Regions from separate parts of the Streptomyces sp. A18 genome, predicted to be linked through region 2. Evidence: predicted binding sites of a transcription regulator. Region 2 holds the regulator's gene; the other holds the start of a gene.

Region 1 (10,341 bases), on a different contig from region 2:
CCTTCCTCGCGCTGCTCCAGCTGACCGGCTGCCAGGGCCGCAACGGCGGCGGCTGGGCGCACTACGTCGGGCAGGAGAAGTGCCGCCCCGCGACCGGCTGGGCGACGCTGGCCAGCGCCAACGACTGGAGCAGGCCGCCGCGGCAGATGATCGGTGCCGCGTACTGGTTCCTGAACACCGACCAGTGGCGCTACGACAAGTTCGCGGCGGACGTGCTCGCGTCGCCGCTCGGCGAGGGGCGTTTCGCCGGGATGACGGGCGCCGACTGCCTGGCGCTCTCGGCGCGCACCGGCTGGATGCCCTCGTACCCGACCTTCGACCGCAACTCCCTTGATCTGGGCGATACTTCGGGGGCTTCGGGCGACCCCGTCGCCAATGTCGTCGACGAGCTCAAGGCCGGCACCCTCAACTTCGCCTGCGAGGACCCGGACGCACCGGAGAACTGGCCGCGTGTCCTGACCCTGTGGCGCGCCAACCTGCTCGGTTCGTCGGCCAAGGGCGCCGAGTACTTCACCAAGCACCTGCTCGGCACGCACTCCTCGCTGCGGGCGGAGGAGGCGGCGCCCGACGAGAGGCCGTCGACGGTGAAGTGGCGCGACGAGGCGCCCGAGGGCAAGCTCGATCTGCTCGTCTCACTGGACTTCCGGCAGACGTCGTCGACGCTGCTCTCGGACGTGGTGCTGCCCGCGGCGACCTGGTACGAGAAGCACGACCTGTCCTCCACGGACATGCACCCCTACGTCCACTCCTTCACGCCCGCCGTCGACCCGCCCTGGCAGGCCCGCACCGACTTCGACACGTTCAAGGCGATCGCGGAACGGCTCAGCGAACTGTCCGTGGACCATCTCGGCGTACGCAAGGACGTCGTCGCCACCGCGCTCCAGCACGACACCCCCGGCGAGACCGCGCAGCCCGGCGGTGTCGTCCTGGACTGGCGCAAGGGCGAGTGCGAGGCGATCCCGGGCAAGACCATGCCGGGCCTGACGGTGGTCGAGCGGGACTACACGGCGATCGGCGCGAAGTTCGCGGCGCTCGGCCCGCTCGCGGAGAAGCTGGGCCTGCCCGCGAAGGGCATCGCCCTGCGGCCCGACCAGGAGGTCGACGAGCTGCGTGAGCGCAACGGCGTCGTACGCGGGGGACCCGCCGACGGCCGCCCCGCCCTGGACACGGCAGTGAAGGCGGCGAACACCATCCTCGCCCTGTCCGGAACGACCAACGGCCGCCTCGCCACGCAGGGTTTCCACACCCTGGAGGCGCGTACGGGTCAGGAGATGGCGCACCTGGCCGCCGAGTACGAGGGCAAGCGCATCACGTACGCCGACACGCAGGCGGCGCCCGTGCCCGTGATCACCTCGCCCGAGTGGTCGGGCAGCGAGTCGGGCGGGCGGCGCTACACGGCGTTCACGCTCAACACCGAGCACCTCAAGCCGTGGCACACGCTCACGGGCCGCCAGCACTTCTTCCTCGACCACGACTGGATCCACGAGCTGGGCGAGGCGATGCCCGTCTACCGGCCGCCGCTGGACATGAACCGACTGTTCGGGGAGCCACGACTCGGCCCGGACGGCGAGAAGGAGGTGACGGTCCGTTACCTCACCCCGCACAACAAGTGGTCCATCCACTCCGAGTACCAGGACAACCTCTTCATGCTGTCGCTCTCGCGCGGCGGGCAGTGCATCTGGATGGCGCCGCAGGACGCGGACGCGATCGGCGTGAAGGACAACGACTGGATCGAAGCGGTCAACCGCAACGGTGTCGTGGTCGCGCGCGCGGTCGTCTCGCACCGGATGCCGGCCGGCACCGTCTACATGCACCACGCGCAGGAGCGCACGGTGAACGTCCCCAAGGCGGAGACCACCGGCAAGCGCGGCGGCATCCACAACTCCCTGACCCGCCTCATCCTCAAGCCGTCCCATCTCATCGGCGGCTACGCCCAGTTGTCGTGGGCCTTCAACTACCTGGGCCCGACGGGGAACCAGCGCGACGAGGTGACGGTCATCCGCCGCCGCTCGCAGAAGGTGGAGTACTGACACATGCGCGTCATGGCACAGATCGCGATGGTCATGAACCTCGACAAGTGCATCGGCTGCCACACCTGCTCCGTCACCTGCAAGCAGGCGTGGACCAACCGGGACGGCATGGAGTACGTCTGGTTCAACAACGTGGAGACCCGCCCCGGCCAGGGCTATCCGCGCCGCTACGAGGACCAGGAGAAGTGGCGCGGCGGCTGGGAGCTGAACAAGAAGGGCGCCCTGAAGCTCAAGAACGGCGGCCGGATCAAGTCCCTCCTGGAGATCTTCTCGAACCCCAAGCTGCCGGAGATCAAGGACTACTACGAGCCCTGGACGTACGAGTACAAGAACCTCACCGATGCCCCGCTCGGTGACGACTACCCGGTCGCCGAACCGCGCTCGCTGATCAGCGGCAAGCCCATGAAGATCGAGTGGTCGTCGAACTGGGACGACAACCTGGGCGGCGCCACCGAGTACGGCGACCTCGACCCCATGGTGGCCAAGACCCGCGAGAAGGCGGCGGAGAAGGTGAAGTTCGCCTTCGAGCAGACCTTCATGTTCTATCTGCCGCGCATCTGCGAGCACTGTCTGAACCCGGCGTGCGTGGCGTCGTGCCCGTCCGGCGCGATGTACAAGCGCGAGGAGGACGGCATCGTCCTGGTCGACCAGGACAGCTGCCGGGGCTGGCGCAAGTGCGTGACGGGCTGCCCGTACAAGAAGGTGTACTTCAACCACCGCACCGGCAAGGCCGAGAAATGCACGATGTGCTACCCGCGCCTTGAGGTGGGGCTGCCCACGGTCTGCTCGGAGACGTGCGTGGGGCGTCTGCGCTATCTGGGCGTGATCCTCTACGACGCCGACAAGGTGACGGAGGCGGCTTCGCAGCCGGACGACACCGCGCTGTACGAAGCCCAGTTGGGGGTCTTCCTCGACCCGGAGGACCCTCAGGTGCGGCGCGAGGCCGAGCGGGCCGGGATCGGTCACGACTGGGTCGAGGCCGCACGCCGCTCCCCCGTCCACGCGCTCATCAGCAAGTACAAGGTGGCGCTCCCGCTGCATCCGGAGTACCGGACGATGCCGATGGTCTGGTACATCCCGCCGCTCTCACCGGTCGTGGACGCGCTGAGCGAGACCGGGCACGACGGCGAGGACCTGGACAACCTCTTCGGCGCGATCGACACGCTGCGCATCCCCCTCGAATACCTGGCGGAGATCTTCACGGCCGGTGACGTGGGCCCGGTGCGGTCCTCGCTGGAGAAGCTGGCGGCGATGCGCGCCCATATGCGGGCGATCAACCTCGGTGACCGGCCGCACAGTTCGGTCGCCGACTCCGTGGGGATGTCGGGCCAGGAGATCGAGGAGATGTACCGGCTGCTCGCCATCGCCAAGTACGAGGACCGCTACGTCATCCCGACCGCCGCCGTCGGTGACGCGCAGCGCCTGGAGGAGTCGGCGCTGCCGGACGAGTGCAGCCTCGACTTCGAGGACGGTCCCGGGATGGGCGGGGACGGGCCGTTCGGCCAGGACTCGGGCCGCAAGCAGCTGCCGCTGGTGACCATCGAGAACTTCCACGCGCTGCGGGACCGGCAGACCGCCGACGAGCAGCCGTCCGCCACCGAGAAGGACGCACTGTGAAGGACACCCTGTGAGCGACCACGCCGTGCTCTACCGGGCAGCCGCGCACTGCCTGTCCTACCCGGACGAGGAGTTCCGCGGCCTCTTGCCTCACCTATCGGCCGCGGCACCCCAATTGGAAGGGTTCCTGACACACGCGGCGGCGACCGACGCCTCCGAGCTCGCCGCGCACTACGTCCAGGTCTTCGACTTCAAGAACCGCCACAGCCTCTACCTGAGCTGGTGGCGCGACGGCGACACGAGGCGGCGCGGGATGACCCTGGTCCGCTTCAAGGAGGTCTACCGGGAGCACGGCATGGAGTTCACCGGCGAGGAGCTGCCGGACTTCCTGCCCGCGGTCCTGGAGTTCTCCGCGCACGCGGGCCCCGTCCTCCTGGAGGAGCACCGGCCGGGCCTGGAGCTGCTCCGCCTCGCGCTCACCGATTTCGGTACGCCGTACGCGCCCGTGCTCGACGCGGTGTGCGCGACGCTGCCGGGGCCTTCGCCGAAGGACCGGGCCGAGGCGCAGGCGCTCGCCCGGTCGGGGCCCCCGCGGGAGGACGTCGGCCTCGAACCCTTCGCAATGATCGGGGAACACTGATGAGAACGCTGCTGTGGGGCGTCATCCCGTACCTGGCCGTCGTCCTCCTGGCGGCGGGGCTCTTCTGGCGCTATCGCTACGACAAGTTCGGCTGGACGACGCGTTCTTCGCAGGTGTACGAGTCGAAGCTCCTGAACATCGCGTCGCCGATGTTCCACTACGGGATCCTCTTCGTCCTCGTCGGACACCTGGTGGGACTCTTCATCCCGGAGTCGTGGACGGAGAAGGTGGGTGTGAGCGAGCACACCTATCACCTGTTCTCGCTGTACGGAGGCACGGCGGCGGGAATCCTGTTGGTGCTCGGCATCCTGCTGCTGCTCTACCGGCGGCGCACGAACGCGCCGGTGTTCCGGGCGACGACCGCCAATGACAAGCTGATGTATCTGGTGCTGTTCGCGGCGATCGTGCTCGGCATGGTGGCCAAGCTGACGCACGCGTCGGGCGAGGGCTACAACTACCGTGAGTCGATGGCTCCTTGGGCACGCAGCCTGTTCACCCTCCAGCCGGACACGGACCGGATGGCGGGGGTCCCGGTCCTGTACCAGATCCACGCGCTGGTCGGGCTCGCGCTGTTCGCGCTGATCCCGTTCACGCGGCTCGTGCACATGTTCAGCGCGCCGGTGCAGTATCTGTTCCGGCCGTATGTGGTGTACCGGAGCAGGGACCCCCGCCGGGTGGGGGCGCGTCCGGAGCGGCGGGGTTGGGAGAAGACGGGGTCTTAATCCTCCCCAACCCCGCCCCATCCCGAAAACCCGCTCGGCACGGGGGCCTTGGCTGCTGCCATCACCGGCTTCGCCGAGTTCGTCCTCGAGCGCCGGACGGGCTGAGTTCTTCAGCCCGCCGGGCCCTTACTTCTCGGCGCCCTCCCCCGGCTTCTCGTCGTCAATGATCTCCGCATCGACCACGCCCTCCTCGGGGGCGGGCCCCGAAGCCCCCTGCTCCTGCTCGGCGCCCTCGCCGGCAGACGCGTACATGGCTTGGCCCATGCGCTGGCTGACGGAGGCCAGCTTCTCGGCGCCGACGCGCAGGGCCGCCGTGTCGTCCGCCTTGTCCTTCAGCAGGGCCTTCAACTCCGTTGCCGCCGACTCCACTTCGGACCGTGTCTCCGCAGGGATCCGCTCCTCGTTCTCCCGCACGAACCGCTCCGTCTGGTAGACGAGCTGCTCGGCCTGATTGCGGGTCTCCGCGGCGTCGCGCCGTTTGCGGTCCTCCTCCGCATGCTCCTCGGCCTCCCGCACCATGCGGTTGATGTCGTCCTTGGGCAGCGCGGAACCACCCGTCACCGTCATGCGCTGCTCGCGCCCCGTCGCCTCGTCCTTCGCGGAGACGTGCATGATGCCGTTGGCGTCGATGTCGAAGGTGACCTCGATCTTGGGGACACCGCGCGGCGCCGGGGGCAGCCCCGTCAGGTCGAAGACGCCCAGCTTCTTGTTGTACGCGGCGATCTCCCGCTCCCCCTGGAAGACCTGGATGCCGACCGACGGCTGATTGTCCTCGGCGGTCGAGAAGGTCTCCGAACGCCGGGTGGGAATGGTCGTGTTGCGCTCGATGAGCTTGGTCATGATGCCGCCCTTGGTCTCGATGCCCAGGGACAGCGGGGTCACGTCCAGGAGCAGGACGTCCTTCACGTCCCCCCTGATCACACCGGCCTGGAGGGCGGCGCCGAGCGCCACCACCTCGTCCGGGTTGACCCCCTTGTGCGGCTCGCTCCCAGTCAGTTCCCTGACCAGTTCCGTGACGGCGGGCATGCGCGTCGAGCCACCCACCAGGATCACGTGGTCGACGGCCGAGAGCTTGATGCCCGCGTCCTTCACGGCCTGGTGGAAGGGGCCGCGGCAGCGCTCGATCAAGTCCGCGGTCAGCTCCTGGAACTGAGCGCGGGTCAGCTTCTCGGCCAGGTGCAGCGGGCCGTCCGCCGAAGCCGTGACGTACGGCAGGTTGATGTCCGTCTCGCTCGACGACGACAGCTCGATCTTCGCCTTCTCCGCGCCCTCCCGCAGCCGTTGCAGCGCCATCTTGTCCTTGGCGAGGTCCACCCCGTGGCCGTTCTTGAACTGCCGCACCAGGTACTCGACGATGCGCTGGTCCCAGTCGTCGCCGCCCAGTTGGGTGTCGCCGTTGGTGGCCTTCACCTCGATGACGCCGTCGCCCATCTCCAGGAGGGATACGTCGAAGGTGCCACCGCCGAGGTCGAAGACGAGGACCGTCTGGTCGTCGCCCTTGTCGAGGCCGTAGGCGAGGGCCGCGGCCGTCGGTTCGTTGATGATGCGCAGCACGTTCAGGCCCGCGATCTCGCCGGCCTCCTTGGTGGCCTGGCGCTGCGTGTCGTCGAAGTAGGCGGGGACCGTGACGACCGCGTCCGTGACGTCCTCGCCCAGATAGGACTCGGCGTCGCGCTTGAGCTTCTGCAGGATGCGGGCGGAGAGTTCCTGGGCGGTGTACCGGGTGCCGTCCACGGACCCGCCTTCCGGGAAGCGCCAACTCCCGTCTCCCATATGGCGTTTGACGGAGCGTGCGGTGCGCTCCACATTGGTGACCGCCTGCCGCTTGGCGACTTCCCCGACGAGGACGTCGCCGTTCTTCGCGAAGGCGATGACCGAGGGCGTGGTGCGCGCTCCCTCCGCGTTGGCGACGACCGTGGGATCACCGCCCTCAAGGACGGCCACCACCGAGTTCGTCGTTCCGAGGTCGATCCCGACTGCACGTGCCATGTCCGGTCCCCTTCCACCGCGAGCCCGTTTCCCGGCGTACTCCGACCTCCATCACAAAACTTGAGCGGCTTATTGTCAATGCCGCCTATGACGGTGCCGCCGCCCCCTGGGGGACGGCGGCACGGTCGAGAACGGCCGAAAAGCCGTGCGTCAGGCGAGCTTCGCCGTCAGCGTGATGGTCGTGCCCGTCAACGCCTGGCTGACCGGGCAGTTCGCCTTGGCGTCCTCGGCGGCCGCGACGAACGCGGCCTCGTCGATGCCCGGCACCGTGCCCTCGACGGTGAGGTGGATGCCGGTGATGCCGGTGCCCGGCTGGAACGTCACGTCGGCGGACGTGACCAGGCGGGTCGGCGGGGTGCCCGCGCTGTTCAGACCGTTCGAGAAGGCCATGGAGAAGCAGCTGGAGTGCGCGGCGGCGATCAGCTCTTCCGGGCTGGTCTTGCCGTTCGCCTGCTCGGCACGGGACGGCCAGGAAACCGCCTGCTCACCGATCCCGGAGGAGTCGAAGGTGACGGTGCCCGACCCCTCCGTCAGGTTGCCTTCCCAGACCGTGTGCGCGGAGCGCGTGGTAGCCACGATGTAGATCCCTTCAGTGCGGTTCCGAGATGCGTTCCGGAACGTCCGTTGCGCCCATCCGATCACACCCGGGCGGCCCAGCCGGGAAAGCCGGGGTAACTGAGGCGGTACGAGTGTCCCGGTGCGTGGTCGCTATGGCCGAAATGCCAACTGTGCAAGGCGCGTCCGCGGTGACACTTTGAGGCCCCCTCGCCCACGGGACGAGGAGACCACTCAGGGGGTTTGGCCATGCGCATGAATTTCTCGGAACGCGGTCCGTCTCCACTGGAAGGTGCGAAGCCGGGAGCCGCCGGTGACCGCGACTCGACGTTCGGCTGGTGGGGTGCCTTCAGCATCCAGAAGTTCGTCAACCAGTCACCTCTCTTCCACACGCACGCCGACGCCACCGGGTGGCTGGCGTACCTCCAGCAGTTCTACGACCGCAACTTCTGGTTCGCGGACGGCGGGGCGCAGGTCTGGGCGTACGAAGAGACGTACGACAACTGGCAGGACCGGTACGGCATGGACGCGGTGGTGGCCGTCTACCACTCGGGCCACGGCGGCATGGACGGCAACGGCGTCTTCTTCGCGCCGCTCGGTGCGGTCTGGGACGGCCGCAGCGACGCGGTCTCGAACCGGATGGCGCTGGGCAACGAGAAGGCGAACTACGTCTTCTGGTCCACCTGCACATCGCTGCGGGTCCTCGGCGGGCACTCACCGATCCGCACCTGGGCGGGGCCCAACATCGGCTTCCGCATGATCTTCGGGTTCGAGACGGTCAGCATCGACAGCCCGGACTACGGCAAGAAGTTCTGGGAGAAGTGGCGGGCCGGGCAGACGTTCACCGACGCGTGGCTGAACGCGAGCTGGGACATCTACAAGGGCCAGGCGCCCTCCGTCTGCGCGGTCGGCGTCAACCAGGCCGACGCCACCGCCCGGCTCAACGGCGAGCGCACCCTCTACCGCGAGCACGTGCCGGACAACTGGTACGCGTGGCGCTGGTACAACGCGCGCGACAGCCTCAGGGAGCCGCTGACGCGGGTGCCGAGCAGCCCGCAGATCGTCCAGCTCGCGCCGCGCGACCCGGGCCAGGAACTCACCAAGATGGGGGAGATCGCCGACTTCCCCTCGGCGGCACTGCAAGAGGTGCAGGTCGAGCGGCAGGGCGTGCTCAGCGCCGTCTCCGGCGACCGGACCGTGTCCACCGCCCCGCACGCCGTCCGGTGGGTCAAGCTCGCCGAGGCCAACCACCGCAACCTGCGGCAACTGCCCACGGACCAGGCGGTCGACGCGGCGCGCGCGTTCGCCGAGCGGCACGCCGACGGCGCCGAGCTCGTCGTGGACAGCGTGCACGACCTGATGCAGAACTCCGGGGCGAAGGACGGCTCCGAGCTCGGCGAGCCGGTGTCCTTGGAGACCCATGTGACGTTCCGGCAGGTCTTCGACGGCGTACCGGTCATCACGCCCGACCGCGGTCTCATCCGCGTGGCCCTGGACAACGACGCGACCGTCGTCCAGGCGCAGATCTCCACGCGCGAGACCACCGGCACGACGCGCGAGCCGAGCACCGACATCGCACCGCCTCCCGCCGGCGGCCGGGGCGCGGCGGCACCCTCGATGCAGGCACGCGACCCGCGCGAGGCGCTGGCCGCTGCGCAGCGGAAGCTGCTCGCCGAGCTCGCCGCCGTCACGGCCGACGAGACGGGCTCCCAGAGCGCGAGGGCCCCGCAGGAGCCCGAGGTCAGGGACGTGCCCGGCACGTTCGACGTCGGCTATGAGATCGAGGGCAACGAGGCCTACCCGGCCGCTCGCAAGCTGATCGAGATCGGCCCGCCCGACGGCATGTTCACCACCCGCCGCTGGGTGGTCGCACCGCTGGCCAGGTAGTCCGGCGGGAAGGGCAGAGCCCAGGCCGACGGGGGTCGGGGAATCAGTGGGTGGCGGTCCGCTCCTTGCGGGCCGCCATCCACGCGTAGACGAGCACCCCCGCGAAGAGGAACAGGACGCCCTGGTAGACGGCCGCGTATCCGGACCCGGCGACGAGCCACATGGAGAAGCCGCACGCGATGCCCGCGAGGACGCCGTCCCGCACCAGGCGGGCGCGGTTGACGCGTTCGCCCTGCCCCGAGACGAGGAAGTAGATCTGCGCGGCGGTGGCCAGGAGGTAGGGCACGGTCGCGGTGAACGTGGTGATCAGGACGAGGGACTCGAAGACGCCGCTCGATCCTGCCGTGTAGTTGTAGACGGTGAGCAGCGAGGCGAGGACGACGGTGACCAGGACGCCCACGGTCGGCACGCCGCGCTTCTTCTTGGCGAAGGCGGCGGGGAAGAGCCCGTCCTTGGCGGCGGCGTACGGCGTCTGGGCGCTCAGGAGGGTCCAGCCGTTGAGGGCGCCGAGGATCGACACGACCGCCGCGATCGCCACCGCCGTACCGCCCCAGGAGCCGCCGAACATGACGTTGACGGCGTCGGAGAACGGCGCGGTGGAGCCGACGAGCTTGTCGTGGGCGACGGTGCCGAAGACGGCGAGGGTGCCGAGCAGGTAGACGAGGGCGGCGCCGAGGGTACCGAGGATGGTGGCGCGCCCTACGTTGCGGCGCGGGTCGCGTACTTCACCGGCGCTGACGGCGGCCGACTCCACTCCCAGGTAGGAGAAGAGCAGGATCGCGGCGGAGGCGGAGATCGCGCCGACCGGGCCGTCGTCGCTCGCCCGGAAGGGACCCAGGTTGGCGCTGTCGAAGAAGAACAGTCCACCGACCGCGACGAGGATCAGCGGCAGGAACTTCAGGACGGTGGCGACGACCTGGACCGCGCCGACGTAGCGGGTGCCCGCGAAGTTCGCGACTGC
Region 2 (20,446 bases):
GGGCTCGTGACCCACTCCACGGCCGGTTTCATCGACCCCGGCTTCTCCGGGCACGTCACCCTCGAGCTCTCCAACCTCGCGACGCTGCCCATCAAGCTCTGGCCCGGCATGAAGATCGGGCAGCTGTGTCTGTTCCGGCTGACGTCGTCCGCCGAGGAGCCCTACGGGTCGGAGCGGTACGGGTCGCGTTACCAAGGGCAGCGCGGGCCGACCGCCTCCCGTTCCTTCCTCAATTTCCATCGGACCCAGGTGTGACATCCAGCATGAGTGACGTGCGCGAGAACCTTACGTACGAGAAGTTCGGCGACGCGGTGCGTGAGCTCGCGCAGACCATCGCCGACGACGGGTACCGGCCCGACATCATCATCTCCATCGCCCGCGGTGGCGTCTTCGTCGCGGGCGGCCTCGCGTACGCGCTCGACTGCAAGAACATCCACCTGGTGAACGTGGAGTTCTACACGGGGGTCGGGACGACCCTGGAGATGCCGGTCATGCTGGCGCCCGTGCCGAACGCGATCGACTTCACCGACAAGAAGGTGCTGATCGCCGACGACGTCGCCGACACCGGCAAGACGCTGAAGCTCGTGCACGACTTCTGCCTCGACCACGTGGCCGAGGTGCGGTCCGCCGTCATCTACGAGAAGTCGCAGTCGCTAGTGAAGTGCGAGTACGTCTGGATGCGCACCGACGACTGGATCAACTTCCCGTGGAGTGTCGAGGCGCCCGTGGTGCGGCGCGCCGGTCAGGTTCTCGACGCCTGAGTCCCGCCCACGCGTAAGAAGAGGGCCCCCGCGGATCAACCCGCGGGGGCCCTCTTCGTGCGTACGTACGTCTAGAACGTACCCAGTTTGATGATCGCGAGCAGCGCGAGCAGCTGGATCGACGCCGCGCCCAGCGCCTTCGGCCACGGCAGGTCGTGCGACTTGCTCACCATCGCCGTGAGCAGCGCGCCCGCCGCGACCCACGTCACCCAGCCGAGCAGCTGGACGAAGGGCTGGCCGCCGCCGAGGAACATCGCGACGATCACGCGGGGCGCGTCCGTGATCGACATGATCAGCATGGAGAGGCCGACCGTCGGCTGCCAGGCGCCGTCGCCGCCGAGCTGGCGGGCGAGGGTGTGCGTGACCACGCCCAGGATGAAGGCACTGATCGTGATCGCGACGGCGGTCGTCAGGACGTACGGGACGGCCGTCGAGAGCGTGGCGTTGATGGCGTCCTCGCGGGCGCCGTCGAAGCCGAAGATCGCCAGGAGCCCGTAGAGGAACGTGACGATGATCGCCGGGGCCCACATCGCGTAGTCCCGCATCTGCAGGAACGTCGGTCCCGGGCGCAGGACGATGCCGCGCAGGAGGTCCTTCCAGTGCAGGCGCGGGCCCACCGGCGCGGGCGCCTGCCCCGCGCGGTAGGTGTCGCCCTGGTTGTAGGGGTCCTCGCCCACGGAGAAGGCCTGGGTGTGACCGGGGTTGTTGGCGGCGTACGGATCGAAGCCGCCCTGACCGCCCTGGCCCCCGTGCCCTGGGTCTCCCGGCCCGCCGAAGTACTCCGGCTCGCCGTGGTTGCCGCCCGCCTGCGGCCACTGTTGCCCGCCGTATCCGCCCTGGCCCTGGCCGTACGGCGGCTGCTGGCCGCCGTGCTGCCGAGGGGGCGGCTGAGGGTAGCCGTACGGGGGCTGCTGGCCCTGGGGGGCCTGCTGCCCGTACGGCTCCTGCCGCGGTCGTTGTTGGGGTCGCGCTTGCGGGGTGCGGTTGTCCCGGCCGCGTCCGATCCTGAATCCAGCCACGAATCGAACGTACCTGGTCTGGAGGGCTCGGGTCGTCCCTCCCCGGGAGGAGAGCGGCTTTGCCGCTGACCTGTGACAACCCTTAGGGGGACCCTGAGGGGTTTTCCCCAGGGTCCCGGGTGACCTGCGGCGTGCCGCGGGTCACGGGCTACTTCCCCAGCACCGCTCCGTACGCCAGGGGGTCGGAAGAGGCGGGCAGGCCAAGGGAGTTCGGGGTGACGACCGAGCCGCCGGCCTTCGCGCCCGGCAGATCCCAGACGCCGCCCGCGGAGGCGTTCTCGCCGGGCGCGGCGACGGACAGGTCCCGGGCGCCGTCCCCGTTGTGATCACCGAAGGCGAGCGCGCCGCCGAAGAGATCGCCCGCCTGGGCGACGCCCAGGATGCCGGGGGAGTTCTGCTGGTACGCGACCGTGCCCGGGTTCGCCGCGCCCGCCGGGTCGAGCAGGCCCATCTCGCCGCCCTTCAGGACGGTGACGCTGCCCGCCTTCGCCGCGCTGCCGATGGCCTCGCCGGGGGCGCCCGCGATCAGGTCGTCGTGGCCGTCGGAGTCGATGTCCGCCACGGCGAGCGCGTCGCCGAAGCCGTCACCGGTCTCCGCGACGCCGGGCATGCCCGCGGTGTCCTGGTTGAACGTCTGCTGCTCCCAGCCGAAGTTGCCGTTCGCGCCGCCGAAGCGGATGTGGATGCCGCCGCCCTTGGTGAGCTCCTCGGGACCGCACGGGTCGTCGATGTTCTCGTCGGCGATCTCGCGGCAGTTGCCGACGGCGAGGTCGTCGAAGCCGTCGCCGTTGAAGTCGCCGGACGCGAGGGCGTTCGCGGCGCCGTTGGAGTTGTTCCAGAAGTTGCCCATGGCGCCCTCGTCCTTGTTCCACCCGTAGAGGCGCAGATGGGACTGGGTGTAGGGCTGGTTCTGCGTGTAGTAGCCGAGGGCGAGGTCGGGGAGCCCGTCGGTGTTGAAGTCGCCGGTGGTCAGGACGGGCGCCCGGCCGCCCATGCGGTCGGCCATGACCGGCCGGGTGTCGGCGGCGTACGGATTGAAGTTGGCGACGACCTGGTCCTTGCCGCCGATCGCGAGGTCGACGTCCGTGTCACCGGTGAAGTCGGCGGCGGCGAGGGCGTTCCCGTACGCGTCACCGGACTTCGCCCCCCGGGCGGCTGTGTTGGCGAGCGCGAAGCCGTCGCCGGTGCCGTACAGCACGGTGACGGAACCGGCATCGGTCTTGGCGTCGATGTCCTCGCCGGGGGCGCCGATGACGAGATCCGCGTACTGGTCGTCGTCGACATGAGCTGCGACGACGGACCCCCCGAACCGGTCCCCGCTCTCGGGAGTCCCGGGCACCTCGACGGTGGCCTGAGTAATACGCCGCACACCGTGCGGCCCCGGCCCGTGCTCCCCACCGAACACGACGCTGACGTACCCGGCCTTGGCCTTCCCGCCGACGGTGCCACTGGGCACGCCGACGAAGAGGTCGTCGTATCCGTCGCCGTTGAAGTCGGCGGTGAGGGGGGCGGGGGCGGCGGATGCCGTCGTGGCGGGAAGCGTGAGCAGGCCGGTGGTCGCCAGGGACGAGACCAGCAGGAAAGTGCGTATGCGCACGGTAGCTCCGAGGGGGAGAGCCGGGCCCGCAGTGGGTGGAGCGTGCGGGCCCGGCGGTCGATGGGGGAACTTCGCTGCTAGTCCGCGAAGTTGGTGCCCAGGCGGGGTGTTCCCGTGGGCGAGATGCCGGCCGTGGAGGTGTAGACGCCGGACGTGCCCGTGAGGGAGCCGTCCTGCTCGGCGGTCAGGATGTAGAGCGCTCCGTTGGAGCCGTTCTCGCCCTGGGCTCCGATGGAGACGTCGCCCTTGCCGTCCGCGTTCAGGTCGTCGATGTGGACGTCCGAGCCGAAGTAGTCGCTGTTCTCATTGGAGTTGGGGACGCCCGGTGTGTCCTGGCTGTAGAGGGCCGCTCCCCGCGTGGAGAGGCCCGAGCCGTCCGCCGCGCCGTAGATGACGGTGACCGAGCCCGCGTCGACGACGCCGTCCAGGTTCTCGCCGGGGCTGCTCACGACCAGGTCGAGGTGGCCGTCGCCGTTGATGTCGCCGAGGTCGAGTTCCGAGCCGAAGAAGTCGCCCTTCTCGCCGCCGCCCGGGATGCCCGCCGTGTCCTGGGTGAAGGCCTGGCTGCCGCCGTACGGGCCGTTCTCGTTGCCCTTGACCACGTACACCGTGCCGCCCTTGTTGGCGCCGTCGATGCCTTCGTCCCAGTCGAGGCCGATGATGACGTCGCCGTAGCCGTCGGCGTCCGTGTCGCCCACGTCGGTGACGATGCCCGCGGGCAGCCGCTGGACGCCGTTCGTGGTGATGCCGTTCGCGCTGCCGGGCAGCCAGAGGTTGGCGTTGTAGTCGTCGGCGGTGGAGTAGCCGTTGACGATCAGGTCGTCCTTGCCGTCGCCGTTGACGTCCCCGGAGTGCAGGTTGGCTGGGCCCGCGCCGTCGCCGCTGTGGATGGGCGGGAGCACGGTGTAGCGGCCGCCGGTCGCGCCGGAGCGCTTGATGCCGCCGTCGAAGATGTCGATGGTGGCCGCGCCCGAAGCGGAGCCCACGGCGAGGTCGTCCTTGCCGTCGCCGTCGAAGTCGCCCGCCTGGAGGGGGCCGCCGAACCCGTCGTGCTTGGTGGGGCGCGGGTCCTTGACCGTGGATCCGCCGGACAGGCCGTTCGGCGAGCCCCACAGGACCTGGACCGTGCCGCCGTCGACATCCGTGCCGACGTCCTCACCGATGGCTCCGACGGCGAGGTCGTCGTAGCCGTCGCCGTCGAAGTCGCCGTACGCGGAGTCGGCGCCGAAGAAGTCGCCCTTCTCGGCGGTGCCGGGCACGCCCGCGCTGTTCTGGCTGAAGGTGACGTGGCGCTGCTGGGTGCCGCCGTACGTGACGACCACCTGGCCCGCCTTGTCCTTGCCGCCCACATTGGCGTGCGTCGCGGAGGTGGCGAGGTCGGCCGTGCCGTCGCCGTTGAAGTCGGCGTCGTCGGGCTGTGTGGCCGCGGGTGCCGCGGTCGCGGAGGTCGTCGAGAGGGTGAGGAGTCCGCCTGTGAGGGCCGCAGCGGCGGCGGTTGCCACGGCCAGGCGGCCGGGTCTGGGTCGGTGGGTGGGGGCGGTGCGCTTGTGCTTTGCCATGCGGGACTACTCCTGAAGTTGCTCGTCTGCCTTGGGGGGTGGCGAGTTGAGGGGGCGGTGGGCCCGCGGGAGGGGCTCAGCGCAGCGTTCGTCCGAAGTCGGCGTCCGCGCCGCCGACCCCGAAGTCCGAACCGTTGAAGGAGGTCGCGTACGACGACGTCAGACCCGTGGCCGTGCCGCGCAGGACCCACACGGCGCCGACATCTCGCGTCGTGCCGATGTCCTCGCCGGTCGCGCCGGTGGCCAGGTCCGCCTTGCCGTTCTTGTTGATGTCCTTGAGGCGGACGGACGCGCCGAAGCGGTCGTCGGCCTCGGCGACGCCGGGCACGCCCGCGGTCTCCTGATGCCACGCCTTGCCCGAAGTGAAGGCACCCGCGGAGGACTTGAGGAGCGTGACGCTGCCGGTGCCCGCGACGGTGCCGACCGTCTCGCCGGGCGCGCCCACCGCGAGGTCCGGGAGGCCGTCACCGGTCACGTCGCCCGCGGAGACCGAGGCGCCGAAGCCGTCGCCCGCCTCGTCGGCGCCGGGCACGCCCGCGCTGTCCTGGCCGTACGTCACCGGGGCGCCGAACGCGCGGTCGCCGCCGAACCGGACGCTCACCGAACCGCCCTTGCCGCCCGCCGAGTCGCGGGAGTTGCCGGTGATCAGGTCGTCGTAGCCGTCGCCGTTCACGTCACCCGCGGTGGCCGCGTCGCGCGTCGCGGTCGGATCGTCGCCCTCGCCGAGGAGCTCCGCCTGGTAGCCGTAGTCGCCGGCGCCGCCGTTCATGTGCGCGGTGTAGGCGCCGCCGTCGGCGCGCTCTCCGTACAGGACGTAGCCGAAGCCGTCCTTGTACTTGAAGTTGCCGCTGACCATGCCGTCCAGGCGTACGCCCTCGGGGATGAAGTCGACTTCGAGTCCGTACGCGCGGCCGTCCTCGCCCGCGCCGGAGTAGTACCACCAGTTGTCGCCGCTGATCACGGCCAGCTGGGGCGCGCCGTCGGTGTCCAGGTCGTTCCACGTGGTGGCCTCGCCGAAGCGGCCCGCGGTGTCGGCGGGGGCGTTCACGACGTGGCTGCCGCCGGTGAATCCGCTCTTGCCGCCCTTGATGATCGTGACGGAGCCGGAGGGCTTGCCCGTCACCTGCTCGCCGGGGGCGCCGACGATCAGGTCGGCGTAGCCGTCGCCGTTCACGTCGCCGCTGGTGACGTTCTCGCCGAACTCGTCCTCGGCTTCGGTGACTCCCGGGACCCCGGCGGTGTTCTGGGTGACGGTGACCGAGCGGCCTTGGGACACGCCGGAAGCCGAACCGAAGGTCACCGTCACGGAGTTCGTCGCGGGGTTGCCGATCGCGAGGTCGCGGTAGCCGTCCCCGTTGTAGTCGTCCTTGAGCGTGGACGCGGCGCTCGCGGTGCCCGCGAGGGGCAGCGTCAGGCCCGCGGCGGCGAGGGCCGCGACGCTCGCGGCGATGGCCAGATTACGTACGCGCACGTGGGACTCCCGGGAGTACGGAGATGCTTCCGGGGATGTGACATGTGAGGCGTACCAATGGTTGTGCGACGGGGGAGGTGAGGTGACGTCCAGGTGAACCGAAGGCCCCGCGGAACCCTTACGCCCGTCTCCTGCGCCCGTCCCCTACGCCCCGTCCCCCAGGGCCAGGAAATCCCGCGTAGAGAAGGTCAGCTGGGGCTTGCGTGCCACGAGGTCCCCCTTCACCCCGGGATAGACCCCCACCGTGTCCTCGCCGTCTCCCCGGTACGTACGAAGGATCAGATCGGCACGCTTGTCCCCGTCGAAGTCCGCGATCCCGAGAACCTGCGTGGTGCCCTTGGCGGAGGGGATCACGGTCGCGGTGGCATTGGCCGAAAGCCCTCCGGCCCGCCCCCGGAAGACCCGCACCTCACCGGCGCCGCCGCCGCTCCCGCTGCCTCCTCCGCTCATCACGAGCTCGCTCAGGCCGTCCCCGTCGAGGTCACCCGCGTCCACGGCCACGTCCTTCGCCTCAAGGGTGGAGCGCAGGGTGCCGGGCACGTCGTAGCGCAGGGCGACCCCGGACGGGCCCGCGACGGCTGCGTCCATGCCCTTGCCCTTGCCGAAGCGCCCGAACGCGGTGTCCGTGCCGGAGGGGAACAGGACCCCGGTCTCGGCGGGGCCCTTCGGGCCGCCCAGGACGAGCGCGCCGGCCGCGGCGCCGGACGCGTTCGCGGCCTTGCGGACCAGGACGTCGTCGTACCCGTCGCGGTCGACGTCCGTGGCCCTGCCGGTGACGAGGTCGTTGCCGGGCGCGGCCAGCGGCTTGCCCGCGGCGCGCGGGGCGCCGGTCCGCTTGAAGGGGCCGCGCAGGAAGGTGAGCCGGGCGCCGCTCGCGTGCAGGACCAGGTCGTTCGCCCCGTCCCCGTCGAAGTCCCCGCACACCGGCTGGTCGGACCAGTCGTTGCCGATGCGGGACTGCGCGGGCACCTTCACCTTCACGGCCTTGCCCTTCAGGCCCTCGGGCGAGCCGAAGACGATCTGCAGCGGCACGGGCGGTCGGCCGAGGCCGTCGTACGGCGGGTCGGTGGAGACCAGGAGGTCGGTGAAGCCGTCCTCGTCGAGGTCGCAGGACGCCTCGGACTCGAAGGACGCGGGCAACTCGCCCTTGGTGCGAGCCCCGTTGGCCCGCGCGCTCAGCAACTGCCGCGCGCCGGGCCGCAGTCCGCTCCGGGAGCCGTAGACGACTCCGATGCCCGCGTCGTCGCCGTGGCCGCGGTGCACCAGGTCGTCGAGTACGAGGTCGGGGGCGCCGTCACCGTTGAAGTCGTCGTCGACCTTGGAGCCCTTGCCGCTGGGGACGGGCTGCTGCGCCGCGCCCTTGCCCGCCATGCTGACGGGCCGGTGCCGTGTGTCGGGCTTGCCCGCGTCGTCGTTGCCGCCGCCGCATCCGGCGAGCAGCAGCGCACAGCTGACCACGGCTGCCGTGCCCATGACACCTCCGCGGCTCGTGACGCCTCCGCGTCTGACACCACGTATGCCACGCGTCCCGGCACTCCGCATGCCCATCACCCACCCCGACCGCCCCAACCGACAACAACCAGCACATGATGCTCCCCCTCCGTTCACAAACGAAAGGCCGGTCCCGCCCAAGAGGGCGGAACCGGCCTGAAGCCATGCTTCCCGTGGTTACTTCACGGGCTCGGGCTCCGGCTCGTCCGCGGTCTCGGACTCACCGGCGGGGTCCACCGGCGTCTTCACGGAGTCGAGCAGCAGCTGCGCGACGTCCACGACCTGGAGGGACTCCTGGGCCTTGCCGCCCGCGGCGGAGCCGCTGTCAGATGCAGCCTTCTTGCCGTTGACGGAGTCGGTGAGCATCACCAGGCAGAACGGGCAGGCGGTGGAGATGATGTCCGGGTTGAGGGACAGGGCTTCGTCGACGCGCTCGTTGTTGATGCGCTTGCCGATCCGCTCCTCCATCCACATCCGCGCGCCACCGGCACCGCAGCAGAAGCCGCGCTCCTTGTGGCGGTGCATCTCCTGCTGGCGCAGGCCCGGGACGGCGGACATGATCTCGCGCGGGGGCGTGTAGATCTTGTTGTGCCGGCCCAGGTAGCACGGGTCGTGGTAGGTGATGAGGCCCTCGACGGGCGTCACCGGGATCAGCTTGTCCTCGTCGATGAGGTGCTGGAGCAGCTGCGTGTGGTGGATGACTTCGTAGTCGCCGCCGAGCTGCGGGTACTCGTTGCCGAGCGTGTTGAGGCAGTGCGGACAGGTCGCGACGATCTTCTTCGCGGTCTTCGGCTTGGCCGACTCGGGCGTGACCTTGCCGTCGTCGTCGAGCTCCTCGCCGAACGCCATGTTCAGCGCCATCACGTTCTCCTGGCCGAGCTGCTGGAACAGCGGCTCGTTGCCCAGGCGGCGTGCGGAGTCGCCGGTGCACTTCTCGTCGCCGCCCATGATGGCGAACTTGACGCCCGCCATGTGGAGCAGCTCCGCGAAGGCCTTGGTGGTCTTCTTCGCGCGGTCCTCCAGGGAGCCGGCGCAGCCGACCCAGTAGAGGTACTCGACCTCGGTGAGGTCCTCGATGTCCTTGCCGACGACCGGCACCTCGAAGTCGAGCTCCTTGAGCCACTCCAGGCGCTGCTTCTTGGCCAGGCCCCAGGGGTTGCCCTTCTTCTCCAGGTTCTTGAGCATCGTCCCGGCCTCGGACGGGAACGCGCTCTCGATCATCACCTGGTAGCGGCGCATGTCGACGATGTGGTCGATGTGCTCGATGTCCACCGGGCACTGCTCGACGCAGGCACCGCAGCTGGTGCAGGACCACAGGACGTCGGGGTCGATGACGCCGTTCTCCTCGGCGGTGCCGATGAGGGGGCGCTCGGCCTCGGCGAGGGCGGCGGCGGGAACGTCCTTGAGCTGCTCTTCCGTGGCCTTCTCGTTGCCCTCCATGTCCTTGCCGCCACCGGCGAGCAAGTAGGGGGCCTTGGCGTGCGCGTGGTCGCGCAGCGACATGATCAGGAGCTTCGGGGAGAGCGGCTTGCCGGTGTTCCAGGCGGGGCACTGCGACTGGCAGCGGCCGCACTCGGTGCACGTACTGAAGTCGAGGAGGCCCTTCCAGGAGAACTGCTCGACCTGGCTGACACCGAAGACGGCGTCCTCGGCCGGGTCCTCCCAGTCGATCGGCTTGCCGCCGGACGTCATGGGCTGGAGCTCGCCGAGGGTCGTGGAGCCGTCCGCGTCGCGCTTGAACCAGATGTTCGGGAAGGCGAGGAAGCGGTGCCAGGCGACGCCCATGTTCGTGTTGAGCGCGACGGTGATCATCCAGATGAAGGACGTCGCGATCTTCACCATGGCGAAGAAGTACGTGAGGTTCTGCAGCGTGGAGAGGTCCATGCCGCCGAACCACGAGACGAACGGGTACGAGATGAAGAACGACGCCTCGTAGCTGTCCACGTGGTGCTGGGCACCCTCAAGGGCGTGCAGCGTGAAGATGCAGACGCCGACGATGAGGATCACGGCCTCGACGAAGTACGCCTGGCCCTTCTTGGAACCCGCGAAGCGGGACTTGCGGCCCGGCTTGTCGGGGTTGCTCAGCTGCCGGATGACGATCAGCGTCAGGATGCCGACCACCGTCATCGTGCCGATGAACTCGACGAACATGTTGTACGGCGCCCACTCACCGATGATCGGCAGCATCCAGTCGGCCTTGAAGAGCTGGCCGATGGCGTTGACGATGGTGAGGAGCAGCGAGAAGAAGCCCACCGCCACGAACCAGTGCGCGACGCCGACGACGCCCCAGCGGTTCATGCGGGTGTGGCCGAGGAACTCCCTGGCCACGGTGACGGTGCGCTGCACGGGCTGATCGGTGCGGGTACCTGCCGGGACGGACTGTCCGAGGCGCATGTACTGGTAGATCTGCACGATGGCACGGCCGAACAGCGCGACGCCGACCGCGATTAGGACCAGCGACACGATGATCGCGGCGAGTTGCATTTGGGGGCTCCTCGGGCCTGCGAGGCGAACTATTACTAAGCGGTAACTTATGCAGTCCGTCTGAGACTACCCACTTACTCAGCCGCACTGTAGCCAGCAAGGCGGTGATCTGCGTCGCTCAGGCAACCCTTGCGTCGGCGCTCCGCTGGAAGACCGCCCATCTGTGGGTCGGCTGCGGCTGGTCGCGCAGCTCCCCGTGCCCCTTACGGGGCCTGGTTGCGCGTAAGGGCTGGATAAGAGTTGAGCCCCCTCGACTCAGTTCTGTTGACGCCGGCGCAGCCGTCATGCATTGTTGAGTCAGATCCACTCAAGAGTTACATCTGGAGGAACCGAAATGGCACGTGCGGTCGGCATCGACCTGGGCACGACTAACTCTGTCGTCAGCGTTCTTGAAGGCGGCGAGCCCACCGTCATCACCAACGCCGAGGGCGCCAGGACCACGCCGTCCGTCGTCGCCTTCGCGAAGAACGGCGAGGTGCTTGTCGGCGAGGTGGCCAAGCGCCAGGCGGTCACGAACGTCGACAGGACCATCCGTTCGGTCAAGCGCCACATGGGCACTGACTGGAAGGTGGACATCGACGACAAGGGGTTCAACCCCCAGCAGATCTCGGCGTTCATCCTGCAGAAGCTGAAGCGCGACGCGGAGTCGTACCTGGGCGAGAAGGTGGCCGACGCGGTCATCACCGTCCCGGCGTACTTCAACGACTCGGAGCGCCAGGCCACGAAGGAGGCCGGCGAGATCGCGGGCCTGAACGTCCTGCGCATCGTCAACGAGCCGACGGCCGCCGCTCTGGCGTACGGCCTCGACAAGGACGACCAGACGATCCTCGTCTTCGACCTCGGTGGCGGCACCTTTGACGTGTCCCTCCTGGAGATCGGCGACGGCGTCGTCGAGGTGAAGGCCACGAACGGCGACAACCACCTCGGTGGTGACGACTGGGACCAGCGCGTCGTCGACTACCTGGTCAAGCAGTTCAACAACGGCCACGGCGTGGACCTGGGCAAGGACAAGATGGCGCTCCAGCGCCTGCGCGAGGCGGCCGAGAAGGCCAAGATCGAGCTGTCCTCCTCTACGGAGACCACGATCAACCTGCCCTACATCACGGCGTCCGCCGAGGGCCCGCTGCACCTGGACGAGAAGCTCACGCGCGCCCAGTTCCAGCAGCTCACGTCCGACCTTCTGGAGCGCTGCAAGACGCCGTTCCACAACGTCATCAAGGACGCGGGCATCCAGCTCTCCGAGATCGACCACGTCGTTCTCGTCGGTGGCTCGACCCGTATGCCCGCCGTCGCGGAGCTCGTCAAGGAGCTGACCGGCGGCCAGGACGCCAACAAGGGCGTGAACCCGGACGAGGTCGTCGCCATCGGCGCCGCCCTGCAGGCCGGTGTCCTCAAGGGCGAGGTCAAGGACGTCCTGCTCCTCGACGTGACCCCGCTGTCCCTCGGCATCGAGACCAAGGGAGGGATCATGACGAAGCTCATCGAGCGCAACACCACGATCCCGACCAAGCGCTCCGAGATCTTCACGACGGCCGAGGACAACCAGCCGTCCGTCCAGATCCAGGTCTACCAGGGCGAGCGCGAGATCGCGGCGTACAACAAGAAGCTCGGGATGTTCGAGCTCACGGGCCTGCCGCCGGCCCCGCGCGGTGTCCCGCAGATCGAGGTCGCCTTCGACATCGACGCCAACGGCATCATGCACGTGACGGCCAAGGACCTCGGCACCGGCAAGGAGCAGAAGATGACCGTCACCGGCGGCTCCTCGCTGCCGAAGGACGAGGTCGACCGCATGCGCCAGGAGGCCGAGCAGTACGCGGACGAGGACCACAAGCGCCGCGAGGCCGCCGAGTCCCGCAACCAGGGCGAGCAGCTCGTCTACCAGACGGAGAAGTTCCTCACCGATAACGCGGACAAGGTCCCCGGTGACGTCAAGACCGAGGTCGAGGAAGCCGTCAACGAGCTGAAGGAAAAGCTCAAGGGCGAGGACACCGCGGAGATCCGCACGGCCACCGAGAAGGTCGCGGCCGTCTCCCAGAAGCTGGGCCAGGCCATGTACGCGGACGCTCAGGCCGCGGGTGCCGAGGGCGCTGCCCCCGGCGGCGAGGGCGAAGAGGCCCCGAACATGTCCAAGGACAAGGACGACGACGTGGTCGACGCCGAGATCGTCGACGACGAGAAGCCTGGTGACACGAAGGGCGGCGCCGCATGACCGAGGAGACTCCGGGCTTCGGTGACAACGCCGAGAAGCCCGACGTCCCCTCCGGCGCCACCCCTGATGACGCGGCGCCGCAGGCCGCCGAGCCCTCCACTGAGGAGGGCCCGGCGGCCCCGGCCGGGGACGCAGCAAACAACGCATCGGCGCAGTCGGCTCAGTCCGCCCAGGACGTGGGTCTGATCGCGCAGCTGGACCAGGTGCGCACGGCGCTCGGCGAGCGCACGGCGGACCTCCAGCGGCTCCAGGCGGAGTATCAGAACTACCGCCGCCGAGTGGAGCGGGACAAGGTCACGGTCAAGGAGATCGCCGCGGCGAACCTCCTGGGTGAACTCCTCCCGACCCTGGACGACGTCGGCCGCGCCCGTGAACACGGCGAGCTGGTCGGCGGGTTCAAGTCCGTCGCGGAGGCGCTCGAGACGGTCGTCGCCAAGATGGGCCTCCAGCAGTTCGGCAAGGAGGGCGAGCCCTTCGACCCGACGATCCACGAGGCCCTGATGCACTCGTACGCGCCGGACGTCACCGAGACGACCTGCGTCGCGATCCTGCAGCCGGGGTACCGCATCGGCGAGCGCACCATCCGCCCCGCGCGGGTGGCCGTGGCCGAGCCGCAGCCGGGCGCGCAGACGGTCAAGGGCGGAGACGCCGACACCGCTGCTTCCAAGGACTCCGCCGAGCAGGCGGAGGACAAGGAGACCGGTGGCGGCCCGGACGAGGGCTGACGTAACGGAGTTGTTGTGAAGCGAGAGGAGGGACGTCGGGGATGAGCACGAAGGACTTCATCGAGAAGGACTACTACAAGGTCCTCGGCGTCCCCAAGGACGCCACCGAAGCCGAGATCAAGAAGGCGTACCGGAAGCTCGCCCGCGAGAACCACCCGGACGCCAACAAGGGCAACACCAAGGCGGAAGAGCGCTTCAAGGAGATCTCCGAGGCGAACGACATCCTCGGGGACCCCAAGAAGCGCAAGGAGTACGACGAAGCGCGTGCTCTCTTCGGCAACGGCGGCTTCAGGGCAGGCCCCGGAGCGGGCGGCACCGGCGGCTCGTTCAACTTCGACCTGGGCGACCTCTTCGGAGGCGGCGCCCCGGGCGGTGGAGCGGGCGGCGCAGGCGGTGCCGGCGGCTTCGGGGGCGGTCTGGGTGACGTCTTCGGGGGCCTGTTCAACCGAGGCGGTACGGGGGCGGGCGGCGCGGGCACGCGTACGCAGCCCCGGCGCGGCCAGGACATCGAGTCCGAGGTCACGCTGAGTTTCACGGAGGCGGTGGACGGGGCCACGGTCCCGCTCCGGATGTCCTCCCAGGCTCCCTGCAAGGCCTGTTCCGGCACCGGCGACAAGAACGGCACACCGCGCGTGTGCCCGACGTGCGTCGGCACGGGCCAGGTGACGCGGGGAGGCGGCGGCGGATTCTCCCTCACCGACCCCTGCGTGGACTGCAAGGGCCGAGGGCTCATCGCCCAGGACGCGTGCGAGGTCTGCAAGGGCTCGGGCAGGGCGAAGTCGTCCCGCACGATGCAGGTGCGGATCCCCGCGGGCGTGTCGGACGGCCAGCGCATCCGCCTGCGAGGCAAGGGCGGCCCCGGTGAACGGGGCGGTCCGGCGGGCGACTTGTACGTGGTCGTGCACGTCGACACCCACCCGGTCTTCGGCCGCAAGGGCGACAACCTCACGGTGACGGTGCCGGTGACGTTCACGGAAGCGGCACTGGGCGGCGAGGTCAAGGTCCCCACCCTGGGCGGACCGGCCGTCACGCTGAAGCTCCCTCCGGGCACGCCCAACGGTCGTACGATGCGGGCGCGGGGCAAGGGCGCGGTCCGCAAGGACGGCTCGCGGGGCGACCTGCTGGTGACGGTGGAGGTATCGGTCCCGACCGAACTCTCCGACACGGCGAAGGAAGCCCTCGAGGCTTACCGCAAGGCGACTGCGGACGACGATCCGCGGGCAGAACTGTTCCAGGCCGCGAAGGGAGCATGAGATGGACGGCCGTCGTCGAAATCCGTACCAGTTGACCGACGAGACGCCGGTCTACGTCATCTCGGTAGCGGCTCAGCTGAGCGGCCTCCACCCGCAGACCCTGCGTCAGTACGACCGCCTGGGCCTGGTCTCTCCCGACCGCACGCCGGGCCGTGGCCGACGCTATTCGGCCCGCGACATCGAACTGCTCCGTACGGTGCAGCAGTTGTCGCAGGAAGAGGGCATCAACCTGGCGGGCATCAAGCGCATCATCGAGCTCGAACACCAGGTGGCGGCGCTCCAGTCGAGGGTGGCGGAGCTGTCGTCGGCGGTGGAGGGCGCGGCTGCGGCGATGCAGCAGCGCGAGGCGGCGGTGCACGCTTCGTACCGCCGCGACCTGGTCCCGTACCAGGACGTGCAGCAGGCGAGCGCGTTGGTGGTGTGGCGGCCGAAGAGGTCGTCGGAGCAGTAATTTCGGAGCGGTAGCTTCGGAGCAGTAGTTCTTTGCTCGCGCGTCGGGGCCGGGAGGTGGGAACCTCCCGGCCCCGACGCGCGTTGCGATGGTCGACCTGAAGAAATTTGCCGGGGGAAGCGGGGTTCGCCATGGCCATGGTGGGACTGTTCTGGATCGCCGAGGGCGATGTGTACGTGGGCGCGAAGCCGTCGGGCCTCGCGGCCGGGGTGCGGCTGACGCCGGAGGGCGTGGTGGCCCTGGGGGACGGCCAGTCGGGGTTCTTCCCGTGGGAGGACGTACACGCGCTGAGCGTCGACGATGTCCCCGTGAAGTCCCTGAAGCGGCACGTGGGAGCGCTGGTGGACATGGCGCTGACGGCGGGCCTCGGGAGTGGGGACGAGCCGCCGACCCTCACCGTCCGGGTCACGGGGGCCGAAGGCGCCGACACGGAACTGTCGGCGTACACGGCGGCGGCGATCGGCTACTCCCAGGAGGAGTACGACCTGTCCTTGACGCTCCTGACCCGCATGACGGAGGGCGAGGCGACCTTGCGGACGACTCTGGCGTCGATGGCGGAGTGGGGGCGGGCGCGGGAGGGGGGTTCGCCGCGGGGCGCTGAGCGGGAGGGTCTGCTGCGGGAGTGGGGCGGCGGCTGAGCCCGCGACCTCAACTCCTCAGCGATTGCCTTCTTGAGTCAGTCCTCTCGGGAGAGCGTCTCCAGGAGTGCTGCCAGCGAGCCGGACGTGGTCGTCAGGATCGTGTCCGGGGCGTCGCTCTCGCGGAGGCGGATCGTTCCGTCGGGGGCGGTGGCTATGTAGAGGCAGTTACTCTCCGGGCCGCCGCTGAATGAGGACTTCTGCCAGTTCAGGCGGGGCATTTGTGGGCTCCTAGAGTGTGTAGAGCAGATGCTGGATCAGTGCCAGAGAGTCCTTGGCCGCGAGTGTGGCGTGTGAACGCCCGGAGATCGGCGCGAGTGCACACTCGGTTAGACGATCGAACATGCTGCCGTACAACGCAAGGTGCTCATCGTCGCGGAGATACAGCGGACCCGAAGGGTGATCGAGCACGACCGTGCTCAGCCGGTGTACCGGCGTGATGCTGTGCAGGAATGCTCCACTGAGCGCGGCATCGACATCCGCCTCGAACGGGACGACCTGGACGGTCACGTTGGGGAGCCGGGCGACCTCGACAAGGTGCAGAAGTTGGCCGCGCAGGACGGAAGTACCGCCGAAGCGCATGTGCAGTGCCGCCTCGTGAATCACGCCGTGGAACTCCGGAGGGTTCTCGGAGGTGAGGACGGACTGACGCTCCATGCGGAAGGCTGCAGCTTCGTCCACGTCGCTCACGGCCAACTTGGGGTTGGCGAAGATGGCTCTCATGTACTCCTCGGTTTGCAACAGGCCGGGGACGAACAGCGACTCGTGACTCCGCAACGCGATAGCGCCAGCCTCCAGCTCGGCGAGATTCATGGCCGCAGAACCGACGTTGCCCTTATAGGCACTCCACCAGCCTTTTCCTGTTGCCTCGGACATGGCGACGAGGGCATCGACGTAGGGAACACTTTCGCATCCCAGTGCTTCGCAGAGGTCTCGAAGACGGTCCGACACGATCGAGGTGCGCCCGGCTTCGACATGGCTCAGCTGGCCGCGGCCCATATTGATCCGCTCGGCTGCTTCTCCGGCGGACAAGCCTGCCTGTTCGCGCAGTTTCTTGAGCTCGTGGCCGAGCCGGTGCTGGCGTTCACTGATGACAGTGCGCATTCCCAAGGGGCTATCTCCTCAGTTGTCTGGGCGAAGTCTCCCCTCTTTCGGGGGAGTTGGTCTATCACTTACGCGATTCAGGTTGCGAATGCGTTCCCTGCATCCTTACCTTAAGTGTGACACCGGTGACGCCCCGGAGTTGGTCAACTCCCCCTGCCCACAAGCCGAAAGGCACCCACAGCACCGACCAGGCGCACGTGGGCAACGCCATCGCCCGGCAAGGAACACGCACCACCTCCCCCACCCCTCCCGACGGGAGCAACCGTCATGCCCGCAGACCGCCCACGCATCGCGCACCGAGCAGCCCAACTCGCGTACGACTACAGCCTCTTCACCCCCGGGGACGCGACCTCCCCCAAGGTCGGCAGAGACTTCGTACGCACAGTCCTGCGCACCCTGGACCGAGAACCGCTGGTCATGCCGGCAACTCTCTGCACCTCGGAACTCCTCACGAACGTGCACCTGCACACCAAGGGCTCCGCCATACTCCGCATCCTCCTGACGCTCACCCGCCTACGGGTAACGGTCTTCGACGAGAGCCCGGACCCTCCGGTCGTAGCGCACCCCGCCGCCGGGGTGGCCGTGGCCGCCTGGGGGCGAGGGCTGGCCCTGGTCGCGGAACTCGCCGACACGTGGGGCGTCGCGGACGACAGGGCGGGGCGGTATGCGAAGGGGGTGTGGTTCGAGTTGGGGGAGGCCGGGAACGGAGGACCGTTTCGCCCTCACCGCATCGGGTGAGCTGGACGCTCTTTCCCCTGGTCGGCCCCATGAACGTACCTACCGTGATCGCGTTGCTTGTGCCGCGAGGACGCCAAGCCCACACTGGAAAGGAGGTGCGCCATCATGACCGCTCTTGCTGCTGAGAGGCACGAGACCATGTCGCCGGAGAAGGCGGACTGGGTGGGCGTCCACCGAGTTCCGTACGGGACCGAGGTCACGATCCCCGAAGGACCCGCCAAGGGGTTCACGATCGGCGAGGCGATCACGGGGGCGCGGCGCGGGTGAGGGAGGCCGCCCTGCGGAGGAGGGCCTTCCTGCGCCACGGAGTTGCCGCGGTCGCGGTGACTCCGAGGCTCAGTGCGATGGCGGCGGCAGCCCAGCTGAAGAGGTGAGCGGCCGGATTGGCCGTCCAGTCCCACCAGTTGCCCGGGTACCAGACCAGGAATAGGACCGAGGTCAGCGGGACGACCCAGCCGAGCTGATGGCCGAGTACACCCGAAGAGAGCAGGGCGAGGCCCAGCCAGATCAAGGTGGAGCGGACGAAGACGGACCCGGAGTCCGGGCCGTTGGCGACGGTCTCCGCACCGAACGAGAAGGCGCAGACCGTCAGCGTCAGCCCAGTGCAGTACGCGACGCGCAAGCGGTGCATCGTGGACGCGCCCATCGCGTCGTGTGCCGACATGGCCCCGTCGAGGGAGGCGGAGAGGAAGACCGCCGACAGCAGCGGAAGCTCCTGCCGGTACGGCACGCCTGTGGTTACTCCTCCGCTGCCGATGGAGGGAAGCGAGATGCTGGTACCGCCGAAGAGCGCCGACAGAAGGGCGACAACTGCGGTCCCGACGAGGACTGCTGCGCCTCGGTGGACTCTTGCGTAGCGGAGCAGATCAGTGCCATGCATCAGGCTTGCACCACGAGCTCTCACGAAGTACCTGGCCGCGCTCCTGCTCGACCCACTTCTGCTGCTCGGCCGACGGCATCCGCGAGGCCTTGGTCGCCTCGCGCTGGGCGGTGTCGACTCCTTCCATGTGGAGTCCCTTGTCGGCGACGGCCGGGTCCTGTCCCACGGCCTGGTACTCAAGCCATAGAGCGATGTTGTCCATGGACTGCCACGCACGGCGCTCGTCCTCGGGCGGGCTGCAGTCGCCGATCGACTCGGTGAACACCTGGTCGGACATGGCGATCGCTGCGGTGCGTACGTGCCCTTCGGCGATGTCGAAGCCTCGGTCTCCCAGGTCCGTTCGCCGGAGCCCGAACTCGTAGAACACGGCGGGTGTCTTGATCCAGGAGTGATTGGTCTGGTCGAGGCGCTGAGCCATCCGCGTCAGCTCCGGCAGATACTTCCGGTGCTCGGGCCAGACGCACACCCGCGGGGCGCTTTTGTCGGCACGGTCGCACAGCGGCTCGGTCGCCGAGGCCGGGCGCTCCACGCGCAGTTCGCCGGCTGCCGGGACCGCGGCCAGTGCGGTGAGGGAGCAGGCCACCGACCCGACGGCGATGGCGCGGACAGGGCGCGGGAGCTTCCGGTGGGGCATCTGGCGCGCGGCTCTCTTCCTCAGCGGCGGTGCCGTCACCGCTAGCACCGCGAGAGCGAGAGCGCACAGCAGGCGAAGAGCGACCGGCAGCGGACTCAGGTGGGTGTCCGGCGGCCCCGCAAGCACATTGAATTTGAACGGCAGGGACAACATGCTGATGAAGCAGCCCAGTGCGCAGACGATGGGTGTGAATGCTGCCGAGGGCCACCAGCGACCGGCCAGATGTCCCACGGACGCGAAAATGATCAGGGTCGAGGCGCCGAGCAGCAGGTAGGACGGCCAGAGGAAACCTGGCCCCGCGTCGCCGAGCGAGACGGCCACGGCGGTGAGGCATCCGATTCCGTACGCGAGGAATCCGAGCGTGAGGGTGGCGGCCAGCCGCACGGCCTCGACCTGCCAGCCCGGCCGGGCGGCGGCGAGAAGGAACTCGGGCATCCCCGCACGGGAGGAACGTCCGGCCTGCCAGGCGGAGACACCGGCGAGGACGGGCCCCAGGAAGAGCGTGACGACCTGCGCCGCGACGCTCGCCTCGGGCCACACCCCGATCCAGTACCGGGACCGCCCGAAGAGCACCAGCAGGTCCATGGCGATCAGCGCGGGGAAGGCGGTGAGCAGGGGGGAGCGGCGCAGCTCGATGCGGTAGGCGTTCAGCATGCGGCTTCCTCGGTCGTCCCGCGGCTGCCTCTGCGACCCCCCAGAACCGTCATGTAGCCGCGCTCCAGCGGGCTGTCTCCTGGGGCTGCCGGTGTGGACAGTGCCGCCAGCTCCTGTGGCGTACCGCTGTGGACCAGCAGCCCGTCGTCGAGTACGAGGACAGCGTCGCAAGCGGCGCCCACGTCCTCCACCAGATGCGTACTGAGCACGACGGCGGCCCCGCCGCGGGCGAGGGAACGTATGAGCTCACGGAAGTCGAGACGCTGGGCGGGGTCGAGGCCGACGGTGGGCTCGTCGAGGAGGAGCAGCGAGGGGGAGCCGACGATGGCGGCGGCGATTCCGGCGCGACGGAGCATGCCGCCGGAAAGAGACTTCATGCGGTCCCGGGCCCGGTCGGTCAACCCCACAGCGGCCAGCGCCTCCCTCGTCGCCGACTCGGCTTCCTTGGAGGGGACTTCACGCAACCAGGCGCAGTAGCGGACGAAATCGGTGACGGAGAAGGCCGGGTAGTAGCCGAAGTCCTGTGGGAGATAGCCGATGCGAGGACGGACCTTCCGCACGTCCCGTTCGCTGGTGACGGGCTCGTTGAATAGCTCCAATGCCCCGCTCTGCGGAGGCGCGATCGTGGCGAGGGTACGGAACAGGGTGGTCTTGCCTGCTCCGTTGGGACCCAGCAATCCGGTGACGCCTGGCTGGATGGACAGGTCGAGGTCCTCGATGATGCGGCGGCTGCCGTATCCCTGCGTGAGGGCCGTCAGGCGGGCGACGGGGTGAGTCG

What was found. Region 2 encodes HspR, which represses chaperone genes until heat shock. Its sites were predicted from a motif close to TTGAGNNNNNNNNNCTCAA; they were not measured.
Region 1: the regulator HspR is predicted to act here: its motif matches at 6,999-7,017, upstream of dnaK (molecular chaperone DnaK).

The regions. Positions count from the first base shown of each region.
Region 1 is NZ_JBWLKL010000012.1:905-11,245, forward strand. Features, by position in the region: partial or broken gene AC5P1C_RS20390 (nitrate reductase subunit alpha) at 1-2,030, shown strand, start outside; gene narH (nitrate reductase subunit beta) at 2,034-3,647, shown strand; gene narJ (nitrate reductase molybdenum cofactor assembly chaperone) at 3,658-4,227, shown strand; gene narI (respiratory nitrate reductase subunit gamma) at 4,227-4,949, shown strand; gene dnaK (molecular chaperone DnaK) at 5,076-6,938, opposite strand; gene AC5P1C_RS20415 (OsmC family peroxiredoxin) at 7,089-7,514, opposite strand; gene AC5P1C_RS20420 (DUF6345 domain-containing protein) at 7,743-9,380, shown strand; gene AC5P1C_RS20425 (amino acid permease) at 9,424-10,341, opposite strand, start outside.
Region 2 is NZ_JBWLKL010000002.1:234,047-254,492, reverse strand. Features, by position in the region: gene dcd (dCTP deaminase) at 1-255, shown strand, start outside; gene AC5P1C_RS03910 (phosphoribosyltransferase) at 264-761, shown strand; gene AC5P1C_RS03905 (Yip1 family protein) at 833-1,780, opposite strand; gene AC5P1C_RS03900 (FG-GAP-like repeat-containing protein) at 1,929-3,377, opposite strand; gene AC5P1C_RS03895 (FG-GAP repeat protein) at 3,455-4,936, opposite strand; gene AC5P1C_RS03890 (FG-GAP and VCBS repeat-containing protein) at 5,013-6,407, opposite strand; gene AC5P1C_RS03885 (FG-GAP repeat domain-containing protein) at 6,552-7,880, opposite strand; gene AC5P1C_RS03880 ((Fe-S)-binding protein) at 8,076-10,382, opposite strand; gene dnaK (molecular chaperone DnaK) at 10,717-12,591, shown strand; gene grpE (nucleotide exchange factor GrpE) at 12,588-13,316, shown strand; gene dnaJ (molecular chaperone DnaJ) at 13,358-14,569, shown strand; gene AC5P1C_RS03860 (heat shock protein transcriptional repressor HspR) at 14,571-15,020, shown strand; gene AC5P1C_RS03855 (hypothetical protein) at 15,152-15,658, shown strand; gene AC5P1C_RS03850 (DUF397 domain-containing protein) at 15,697-15,879, opposite strand; gene AC5P1C_RS03845 (helix-turn-helix domain-containing protein) at 15,890-16,762, opposite strand; gene AC5P1C_RS03840 (ATP-binding protein) at 17,030-17,500, shown strand; gene AC5P1C_RS03835 (hypothetical protein) at 17,606-17,767, shown strand; gene AC5P1C_RS03830 (hypothetical protein) at 17,745-18,230, opposite strand; gene AC5P1C_RS03825 (DUF7224 domain-containing protein) at 18,367-19,668, opposite strand; gene AC5P1C_RS03820 (ATP-binding cassette domain-containing protein) at 19,662-20,446, opposite strand, start outside.